4 regions of the Stenotrophomonas sp. PS02297 genome follow, and region 2 is predicted to be linked to each of the others. Evidence: predicted binding sites of a transcription regulator. Region 2 holds the regulator's gene; each other region holds the start of a gene.

Region 1 (2,198 bases), on a different contig from region 2:
AGCTGCGCCGATCCGATCACCCGTACACCCGGCCGTGGCGCCAATGCCGCTTCGACCAGCGCATCGGCGATACGTCCGGCCGGATTGATCCGCCACGCGCGCGGCAGCACGGGCGCCAGCGCTCCCAGCACCCGTGCGGCGGCCTGCTCGCCAGGGCGCGGCTCGGCGCGTTCGCCACCGATCAAGCCCGGCCGCACCAGTGCCAGCGATGCGAATTCCAGCGCGCGCAGGTCGCGCTCCAGTTCGCCCTTGACCCGGTTGTAGAAGAACGGCGAGCGCGGATTGGCGCCCATCGCCGAGTTCAAGGCAAAGACCGTGCAGCCATGGGCCCGCACGGCGCGTGCGATGGCCAGCGGATACCCGTGGTCGATGCGCTGGAAAGCCTGGCGCGAACCGGCCTGTTTCAGGGTCGAGCCCAGCGCGCAGATCGCCGCGTCCACATTCCACCAGGGCGCCTCCAGCGACAGCTGGTCGAAATCCAGCACCGGGCTGGACAGGCGCGGATCCTGCAATGCCGGCGGCCGCCGGCCCGGTGCGACGGCCGCCGTGCAGCGCGCGTCGGCCAGCAGCCGCCGCAACACCTGCGATCCAACCAGTCCGGTGGCCCCGGCCAGCAATACGCGCATCCCGCTCCTCCTTCGCACGGCTGTTCAAGCCGGCATCCGCAATGCCGATAATGGGGGCATCAATCCCCGCCCGCGGCCCGGCCGCGCCCCCGTCCGGAACCGCCTCGCGATGGCCGACAGCACCGACACTCCGCCCCCCAAGCCTGCCGGACTGGGACGCATCCTGTCACGCCGCCAGTCCATGGCCGAGCCGACCGCACCCGCCGCACCCGCTCCGGCGTCCCACGGCCACGGTGCGGCGCCGCTGCAGCGGATGTTCGCCCAGGCGCACGCGCCGGAAGCGTTGCTGCATGCCTTCGCCCAGGGGATGTCCAGCCTTCCCGGCGAACTCGGCGACCTAGGCCGGCTGCTGCAGAGCGCCTACGAGCGCCAGGAATGGGAACGCTACGGCCGCCTGCTGCGCCAGCTGATCGACAAGTACATCCGCACCATCGAACTGGAACCCGCGCACGGCGGCAACGGCGAGGCCGAGCGCCTGCGCGACATGCTGCGCAATACCCTCGGCGCGGTGCTGTCCAGCCTGCTGCAGCAGGCGCCGGAACTGGAAACCCAGGCCCGGCGCATGGGCGAGGAGCTGCGCGGCTGGCGGTCGGGGCAATCGCTGGAGCCGGTGGAGCAGCACCTACGCGAACTCTGCCACCAGGTCGGCGTGCGCAACGACGTGCTGCACGAACAGCACGACCTGCTGCTCAACCTGTTCGACCTGCTGCTGCAGAACATCGCCGAGCTGATCGATGGCGGCAGCTGGCTGCACGGCCAGATCGGCAATGTGCGGCAGATGCTCGCCGGGCCTCTGGACCGCACCTCGCTGGAGCGCACCCGCAACGACCTGCGCGAGGTGATCTACCGGCAGGGCGTGCTCAAGCAGGGCATCGACGAATCCAAGGCGGCGATGCGCGACCTGATGGTCGATTTCGTCGAGCAGGTGGATGGCATGGCCTCGCAGACCGGCGAGTACCACGACCGCATCGCCAGTTACGCGGTCGCCGTGCGCCAGGCGCGCAGCCTCGCCGACCTGGGCCAGCTGCTGCAGAGCGTGCTGCAGGACACCGCCCGGCTGCAGTCGCAGGCCCTGCGCGCGCGCGACCGCCTGTCCAGCGCGCGCGCGGAAGCACTGGCCGCCGAACAGCGCGTGCAACAGCTCGAACGCGAGCTGGAAGAAGCCGGCAGCCAGCTGCGCACCGATCCGCTGACCGGCGCCCTGAACCGGCGCGGGCTGCAGGAACTGCTCGCCGATGCGATGGGCGCCGCGCAGGCGCCACTCAGCATCGCCATGCTGGACCTGGACCATTTCAGCCAGACCAATGCCGACTACGGCCATGCCGGCGGCGACCATGCCCTGCGCCACCTGGTGGCGACCACGCAGACACGCCTGGGCAGCCACGGCCAGGTCGCGCGCCTGGGCGGCGACGAGTTCGTACTGGTCCTGCCCGGCATGCCGCAGGACCAGGCCGACGCGCAGCTGCGCCGGCTGCAGGAGGCCCTCGCCCACCGCCCGTTCCTGCACGAAGGCCAGCGCGTGCACGTGCGCTTCAGCGCCGGCATCGCGCAGTGGCGCGCCGGCGAATCCGC
Region 2 (2,198 bases):
TGCGCAGTGCCGCCAGGGCGTCGATTTCCCGGCGCCAGCCGGTTTCATCGCCGCTTTCCAGCGCCGCCAGCGCATCCTGCAGGCGTTGCACCAGGGCCGATTTCTCGCTCGGGGTCCCGCTGGAGATGATCGTCATCAGGCGCTCGCCGCCAGCCGTTCGAAGATCTTGCCCAGCTTCTCCTCCAGGGTCTGCGCGGTGAACGGCTTGATGATGTAGCCGTTCACGCCGCTCTGCGCGGCTTCGATGATCTGCTCGCGCTTGGCCTCGGCGGTGACCATCAGCACCGGCAGCGTCTTGAGCTTGGCATCGGCGCGGATCACCTTGAGCAGTTCGATGCCGGTCATCACCGGCATGTTCCAGTCGGTGACCACGAAGTCGAACGGCTGGCTGTTCAACAGGGCCAATGCGGCATGCCCGTCCTCGGCTTCGGCGGTATTGGTGAAGCCCAGGTCGCCCAGCAGGTTCTTGACGATGCGCCGCATGGTCGAGAAGTCGTCGACGATCAGGATCCGCATGTTCTTGTTCAAAAGGTGTTCCTCTTCATGGTTCGACGAGGCCGGCGTCGGCCGCCTCGAAAATCTTCAGCCGGCCGCGCAGGCGCAGCATGGCCTGGCCGTGGATCTGGCAGACCCGCGACTCGCTCACCCCGAGCACCGCGCCGATCTCCTTCAGGTTCAGTTCCTGCTCGTAGTACAGCGACAGCACCAGTTGTTCGCGCTCGGGCAACTGGCCGATGGCCTTGCCCAGTTCCTCGCCGAACTGGCTGCGCTCGAGCACCTGCTGCGGGGTCGGCCCGCCGGTGGCCGGGGTATCCAGCTCGCCCTGGTCCTCGATGCGCGACTCCAGGCTCAGCACCTGGCCGCGCGCGGCGTCCTCGATCAGCCGCAGGTACTCGGGCAGCGGCATCTCCATCGCCTCGGCCACCTCGGTGGCGCTGGCGGCACGGCCGGTGGCCTGCTCGATGCGGCGGATGGTGGCGGCGGCGTCGCGGGCGCGGCGGTGCACCGAGCGCGGCACCCAGTCGCCACGGCGGATCTCGTCGATCATCGAGCCGCGGATGCGGATCGAGGCGTAGGTCTCGAACGAGGCGCCCTGTTCGGCGTCGTAACTGCGCGACGCCTCGATCAGCCCCATCATCCCGGCCTGGATCAGGTCGTCGATCTCGACGCTGGCCGGCAGCCGCGCCGCCAGGTGATGGGCGATGCGCCGCACCAGGTCCGAATGGCGGGCGATGCAGTCGTTGGCGCTGGCGCGCTGCACCTCGCGGTATTGGGCGGCAGCGGCGGGCTTCATGTGGCCATCCCGCGCTGGATGATGCGCTCAAGGAAGAACTCGACGCCGCCGCGCGGCTCGGTGGGCGCCTGCCAGCGGGCGGTACGGCGGGCGATTTCCTGCAGCGCCAGCGCGGCCGGCGCCGACGGGTACAGCTTCACCACCGGCTGCTGGCGCTGCACCGACAGGCGCAGCCAGTCGTCCTGCGGTACGCAGCCCAGGTAGTTGAGCGAAACGTCGGCCAGGAATTTCTCGCACACCCGCACCAGCTTCTCGTACAGCACGCGGCCTTCGTTGGGGTCGCGCGCCATGTTGGCCACGACCTGGATGCGGTCCACCCCGCGCTCGCGCGAGAGCACCTTGATCAGCGCGTAGGCGTCGGTGATCGATGCCGGCTCGTCGCAGACCACCACCACGGTGTCCTGCGCGGCCTGGCAGAAGGTCAGCACGCTGTCGGTGATGCCGGCGGCGGTGTCGATGATCATCACGTCCAGGTCGCGCTCGAGCTCGGAGAACACGTTGACCAGGCCGACGTGCTCGGCCGGTTGCAGCTCGGCCATGTGCCGGCGCCCGGACGCGGCCGGCACCACCAGCAGGCCGTCGGGACCTTCGATGATGACGTCCTCCAGCGTGCAGCGCCCGGCGACCAGGTCGGCCAGGGTGTGCTTGGGCTGCAGACCGAGGATCACGTCGATGTTGGCCAGGCCCAGGTCGGCGTCCAGCAGCAGCGTGCGCTTGCCCATGCCGGCCAGCGCCACGGCCAGGTTGGCCGAGACGTTGGTCTTGCCCACGCCGCCCTTGCCGCCGGTCACCGCGATGGTGCGCACGGGGCCGGCAGGCTGGCGGCGGGTGGCCGACAGCGGGAAGGCATTGGTCAGCTTGGCGTACTCACGCGACGGCATGGTTCAACTCCGGGTTGCAGGGC
Region 3 (2,198 bases), on a different contig from region 2:
TCGCCGGCCTTTTCGGCCGCCGGCGCGACGGCGCCGCCATCGCGGGCACAGGCGGCCGGCGCCAACAGCGTGGCGGTGAGCAGGAACAGGGCGGTACGGGAGCGGATCATCGCGTATCTCTTCAGGGGAATCGGGAAGTCATTGCAGTTCGCGCAGGCGCGCTTCCAGCGTCGCCCGCGACAGTTCGCCCATGTGCGCGCCGCGCAGGCGGCCGTCCGCATCGAAGAACAGCGTGGTCGGCAGCGCGCGCGCGCCGGTCAGGCGCATCAGTTCCGACTCCGGATCCAGCAGGATGTTCCCCGGCGCCAGCGCTTCGGCCCGCAGATAGGCGGCGACATCGGCCAGCTCCTCGCCCTGGTTGGCGAACACGAAGCCGATCCGCGGATGCTCGGCCTGCGCGCGCACCAGCGTGGGCATCTCGCGCCGGCACGGGCCGCACCAGCTCGCCCACAGGTTCACCACCAGCGGCCGGCCCGCATGCGCGGACAACCGCGCCGGAGCGCCCTGCATATCGGTGAGCGCGATGTCGGGCAGCACGATGCTCGAACGCTGCAGCGCGAACAGCGCCATGCCGCCGACGGCCCAGAACGCGGCGCCGGCCGCCAGCCCCAGCAGCACCGGCTTGCGCGGCGCATGGCGCCAGGTCCGCCACAAGGCGTAAGCCGCCGCCACTGCCAGCCCGGCCCAGACCGCATAGCCGCCATCGCCCAGGCGGATGATCGACAGCGGATCGGGCAGGTAGTCGCCGGCATGCCGCAGCACATGCGCCACCCGCGCGCCCAGGACCCCCAGCAGGAGGGCATCGATCACCACGGCGCCAGCGCGACTGCGCCCGCCGTCGGCGGCCGTGGCCAGCCCACGCGCGAACAGCCAGGCGATGAAGGCCGCCACCAGGCCCAGCAGCGCCATCAGCGGAAACGGTCCGGCGCTGATCACGGACATTGCCGCGCCTGGCCGGATAACGGCGCGCGATCAGGCCGCGCAGGCCCGGGAAAGGCCCGCGCCGATGGATCCGGGCGCAGGGACGGCATGGCGGAAGCGGAGGCGTTGAACGGCAACTGTAGGTGAATCCACGCGGGAAGCCGCTCAAACAGTAGCGTCAACGGCCGATAATGTCTCTCCGCCCCCGCCGCGCCGCCCACCATCGCCATGCCCCACGCTCATCCTCCGCCCGCCGACCACGACAGCCATGGCCTCGCCGCCGACTGGCGCAGGAGCCTGGCCGACGCCGGTCCCGAAGCCGCGCGGGTACTGGCCGCGCTGGCCGCGACGGACGCCCCGGCGATGGCCGTGCATTTCTACCAGGTGATGATGGACGACACCCGCGCCTCGCGCCTGCTCTCGCACGAGCAGGTGCGCACGCGCCTGCAACCGGCGATGCAGCGCTGGGTGGCCAACCTGCTGCGCGCCACCGCCGGCGATGTCGACGACCTGATCGCCGCCCAGCGCGTGATCGGCGACGTGCACGCCCGCGTCGGCATTCCGGTGGACCTGGTGACGCGCGGCACGCGCGTGCTCAAGCAGCGCCTGTTCCAGTCCATCGCCGCGCAGGCCGGGCATGGCCAGGCCGCGCATGCCGCCGTCGCCAGCCTCACCGCCTCGTTCGACATCGCGCTGGAAGGCATGACCCTGGCCTATTCCAACGCGCGCGAGCGTTCCTCGCGCACCGATGCCGCCTACCGCCTGTTCTCGCTGGTGCAGAACGTCGGCACCGAACGCGAGCGCCAGCGCGCGCTGCTGCTGGACTGGGAAAACACCCTGCTCTATGCCCTGGCCAGCCAATGCGACCCCGTCGGCTTCCAGTCGCTGGCCGGCTCCGAGTTCGGGCTGTGGTTCACCCACAAGGGCATCCCCAGCTTCGGCGAAAGCACCGAAACCAGGCGGATCTGCGACCTGGTGGCGGACGTCGACCTCGCCCTGCAGCAGATCCTGCGCGAGGAAGCCGATCCGCGCGCGCGCGCCGCGCAGCTGCAGGACATCCGCGCGCGGGTCAGCCAGATCCGCAACCTGCTCGGCATGCTGTTCGAACGCATCGGCGAACTCGACGCCGGCTGCGACGCGCTGACCAACCTGCTCAACCGGCGTTTCCTGCCCACCGTGCTGCGCCGCGAAATCGACCTGGCCGCGAAGTCGCAGGGCAGCTTCGCGGTGCTGCTGCTGGACCTGGACCATTTCAAGGCGATCAACGACGAACACGG
Region 4 (2,198 bases), on a different contig from region 2:
CGGTGCCGATCTGCGTCTCGACGCCGGCCTGGGCAAAGGTCTGCAGCAGCGCGTCGTTGGCATAGACCACGTGCCCCTCGCCATCGGTCACCAGTACCGCGGCGCGGGCCACGTCCAGCGCCTGGCGCACGCGCTGGTTGGCGAGCGCGGCGACGCGTTCGGCGGCGATGCGCTCGCGCAGGCTGGTCTGCATCTGCATCAGCGCGGTGGCCAGGCGGCCGATCTCGTCCTCGCGGTTGCGCACCACCAGGGTGCCGTCGAGATGGTCGTCGGCGATGGCGCGGGCGAACGCGGCGGCATCGGCCAGCGGCCGGTCGATGGCGCGCAGCAGCAGCATCAGCAGCGACACCAGCAGCAGGCCGACGATGAGCACGGTGGCGGCGAAGGTCGCGTTCATCCAGGTGCGCGCGGAGGCCTGCCCGGCGCGCTGCTCCTGCAGGGCGCTGCGCTGTCCCTGCTGCAGGCGCTGGATCACCGGGTCCACCTGCGCGGCATGGTCGTCCAGCGCCTGGGTCTCGCTGTCCACGCCGAAACGCGCCGCGGCATAGGACAGGAACGCGCCCTGGTAAAGCTGCATCGCTTCGCGCACCTGCGCGCGCACGCTCTCGGGCATGCGCGCGCGCTGCAGCAGCAGCTCGAACGGCATCGCCTCCGCGCCCAGCTCGTCGGCATATTTCTGCTCGCGGCGCAGGATGAAGTCCTTCTCGTGGCGGCGCATGCTCAGCATCGACACCTGCAGCTCCGGCTCGCGGTAGTCGCCGATCAGGTTCTCCACCGTATGCACCGCCGCGCGCAGCTCGCCCTGCATGCCGCTGTCGGCATCGTGGCCCAGCTCGCCGATGCGCTCGTCCAGCAGCTGCGCCGATTCGAGATAGGACCGCAGCGTCTGCGCCAGTTCCGCCGGCCAGGGGTCGGCGCCCGGCACCGGCGCCAGCGCCTCGTCCAGCTGCGCGCGCGCCTTGCCGAAGGCCTGGCCGGCGGCGGTCGAGAACGACATGGCATACTCGGCCTGCGCGCGCCGCGTCTCGGCGAAGGCGCGGGCCAGGTTCTCCAGCCGCGCCGCATCCTGCTGGTAGCGCTGCAGGCGCTGGTCGGCGGCGCGCATCCCGGCGCTGAGCCAGGCATAGGCCGAGCCGATGACGGCCAGGCCGACGACCAGGGCCAGCAGGCTCAGCCGCAGCTTCTGGGCGATTCCAAGCGGGAATTTCATTGCGGGACTCCGGACGTGAGGACGCCTCGTGATCGGCCGTGTCCGCGGATTCTTTAGCGCCGCCCGCGGACGCGCATGCGATGGCAGTGCGCGTGCGGCGCACATGAAGCCAGCGCTCCATGACAGCGGCATGTCAGCGCTCGGCGGGGTGCCTGCACGGCCGTGCTAGAATCCGCGCTCCCTTGGGGAGTAGCCTGCTTCCAGCGTCTGGAAGCGCTCGCGTCAACACACTCGACCATTGCGTCGTGGCGCGTGCGACCGGTTCCACGGTTGGCGAGACCAACGGCATGCCGCGCAACGTCAGGTTGGGCGCGCCGCATGCCGTCCGTCTCCGCCCGACCAGGAAAACCCGATGTCCCCGATCTCCATCCTCCTCGTCGGCTTCGCCATGTCCACCGACGCCTTCGCCGCTGCGATCGGCAAGGGCGCGGCGATGCGCCGTCCGCGCCTGCCCGACGCGCTGCGCGCCGGCCTGATCTTCGGCGCGATCGAGGCCATCACCCCGCTGCTGGGCTGGCTGCTGGGCCGCGCCGCATCGCAGTATGTGCAGGCCTTCGACCACTGGATCGCCTTCGTACTGCTCGGCGCGCTGGGCGTGCACATGATCGTGGCCGGCCTGCGCCCGGATACGGAGGAAGAAACGCAGGAGGCCGACGACAATCGCCACCACCGGTTCTGGACCCTGGCCGCCACCGGCCTGGCCACCAGCATCGACGCGGCGGCGGTCGGCGTGAGCCTGGCCTTCCTGGACGTGCACATCGGCGTGGTCGCGCTGGTCATCGGCCTGTGCACCCTGGTCATGGTCACCCTGGGCATCATGCTCGGCCGCGTACTCGGCGCCCTGGTCGGCAAGCGCGCCGAGATCGTCGGCGGCGCGATCCTGATCGTCATCGGCGCCGGCATCCTGTACGAGCACCTGAGCGGCGCGGCCTGACCTGCGTCCGCCGATGGCGCTTCGACGGAAGGCGCCATCGGCAAAGCCCCGCCG

Evidence for each region. Region 2 encodes FliA, which starts transcription of late flagellar genes. Its sites were predicted from a motif close to TAAAGTTTNNCNNNCNNNGGCCGATAA; they were not measured.
Region 1: a site for FliA is predicted at 651-677, ahead of QMX80_RS11860 (GGDEF domain-containing protein). Genes of this name have one in related genera too.
Region 3: a site for FliA is predicted at 1,087-1,113, ahead of QMX80_RS08495 (GGDEF domain-containing protein). Genes of this name have one in related genera too.
Region 4: a site for FliA is predicted at 1,240-1,266, ahead of QMX80_RS10465 (methyl-accepting chemotaxis protein). Genes of this name have one in related genera too.

What each region holds. Positions count from the first base shown of each region.
Region 1 covers NZ_JASCOS010000058.1:16,866-19,063, reverse strand. Annotated here, with positions in the region: gene QMX80_RS11865 (NAD(P)H-binding protein) at 1-626, opposite strand, end outside; gene QMX80_RS11860 (GGDEF domain-containing protein) at 736-2,198, shown strand, end outside.
Region 2 covers NZ_JASCOS010000088.1:11,648-13,845, reverse strand. Annotated here, with positions in the region: gene QMX80_RS14475 (protein phosphatase CheZ) at 1-136, opposite strand, end outside; gene cheY (chemotaxis response regulator CheY) at 136-528, opposite strand; gene QMX80_RS14465 (RNA polymerase sigma factor FliA) at 542-1,294, opposite strand; gene QMX80_RS14460 (MinD/ParA family protein) at 1,291-2,175, opposite strand; gene flhF (flagellar biosynthesis protein FlhF) at 2,162-2,198, opposite strand, start outside.
Region 3 covers NZ_JASCOS010000030.1:11,343-13,540, forward strand. Annotated here, with positions in the region: gene dsbG (thiol:disulfide interchange protein DsbG) at 1-110, opposite strand, end outside; gene QMX80_RS08490 (TlpA disulfide reductase family protein) at 139-942, opposite strand; gene QMX80_RS08495 (GGDEF domain-containing protein) at 1,150-2,198, shown strand, end outside.
Region 4 covers NZ_JASCOS010000045.1:196-2,393, reverse strand. Annotated here, with positions in the region: gene QMX80_RS10465 (methyl-accepting chemotaxis protein) at 1-1,210, opposite strand, end outside; gene QMX80_RS10460 (manganese efflux pump MntP family protein) at 1,563-2,144, shown strand.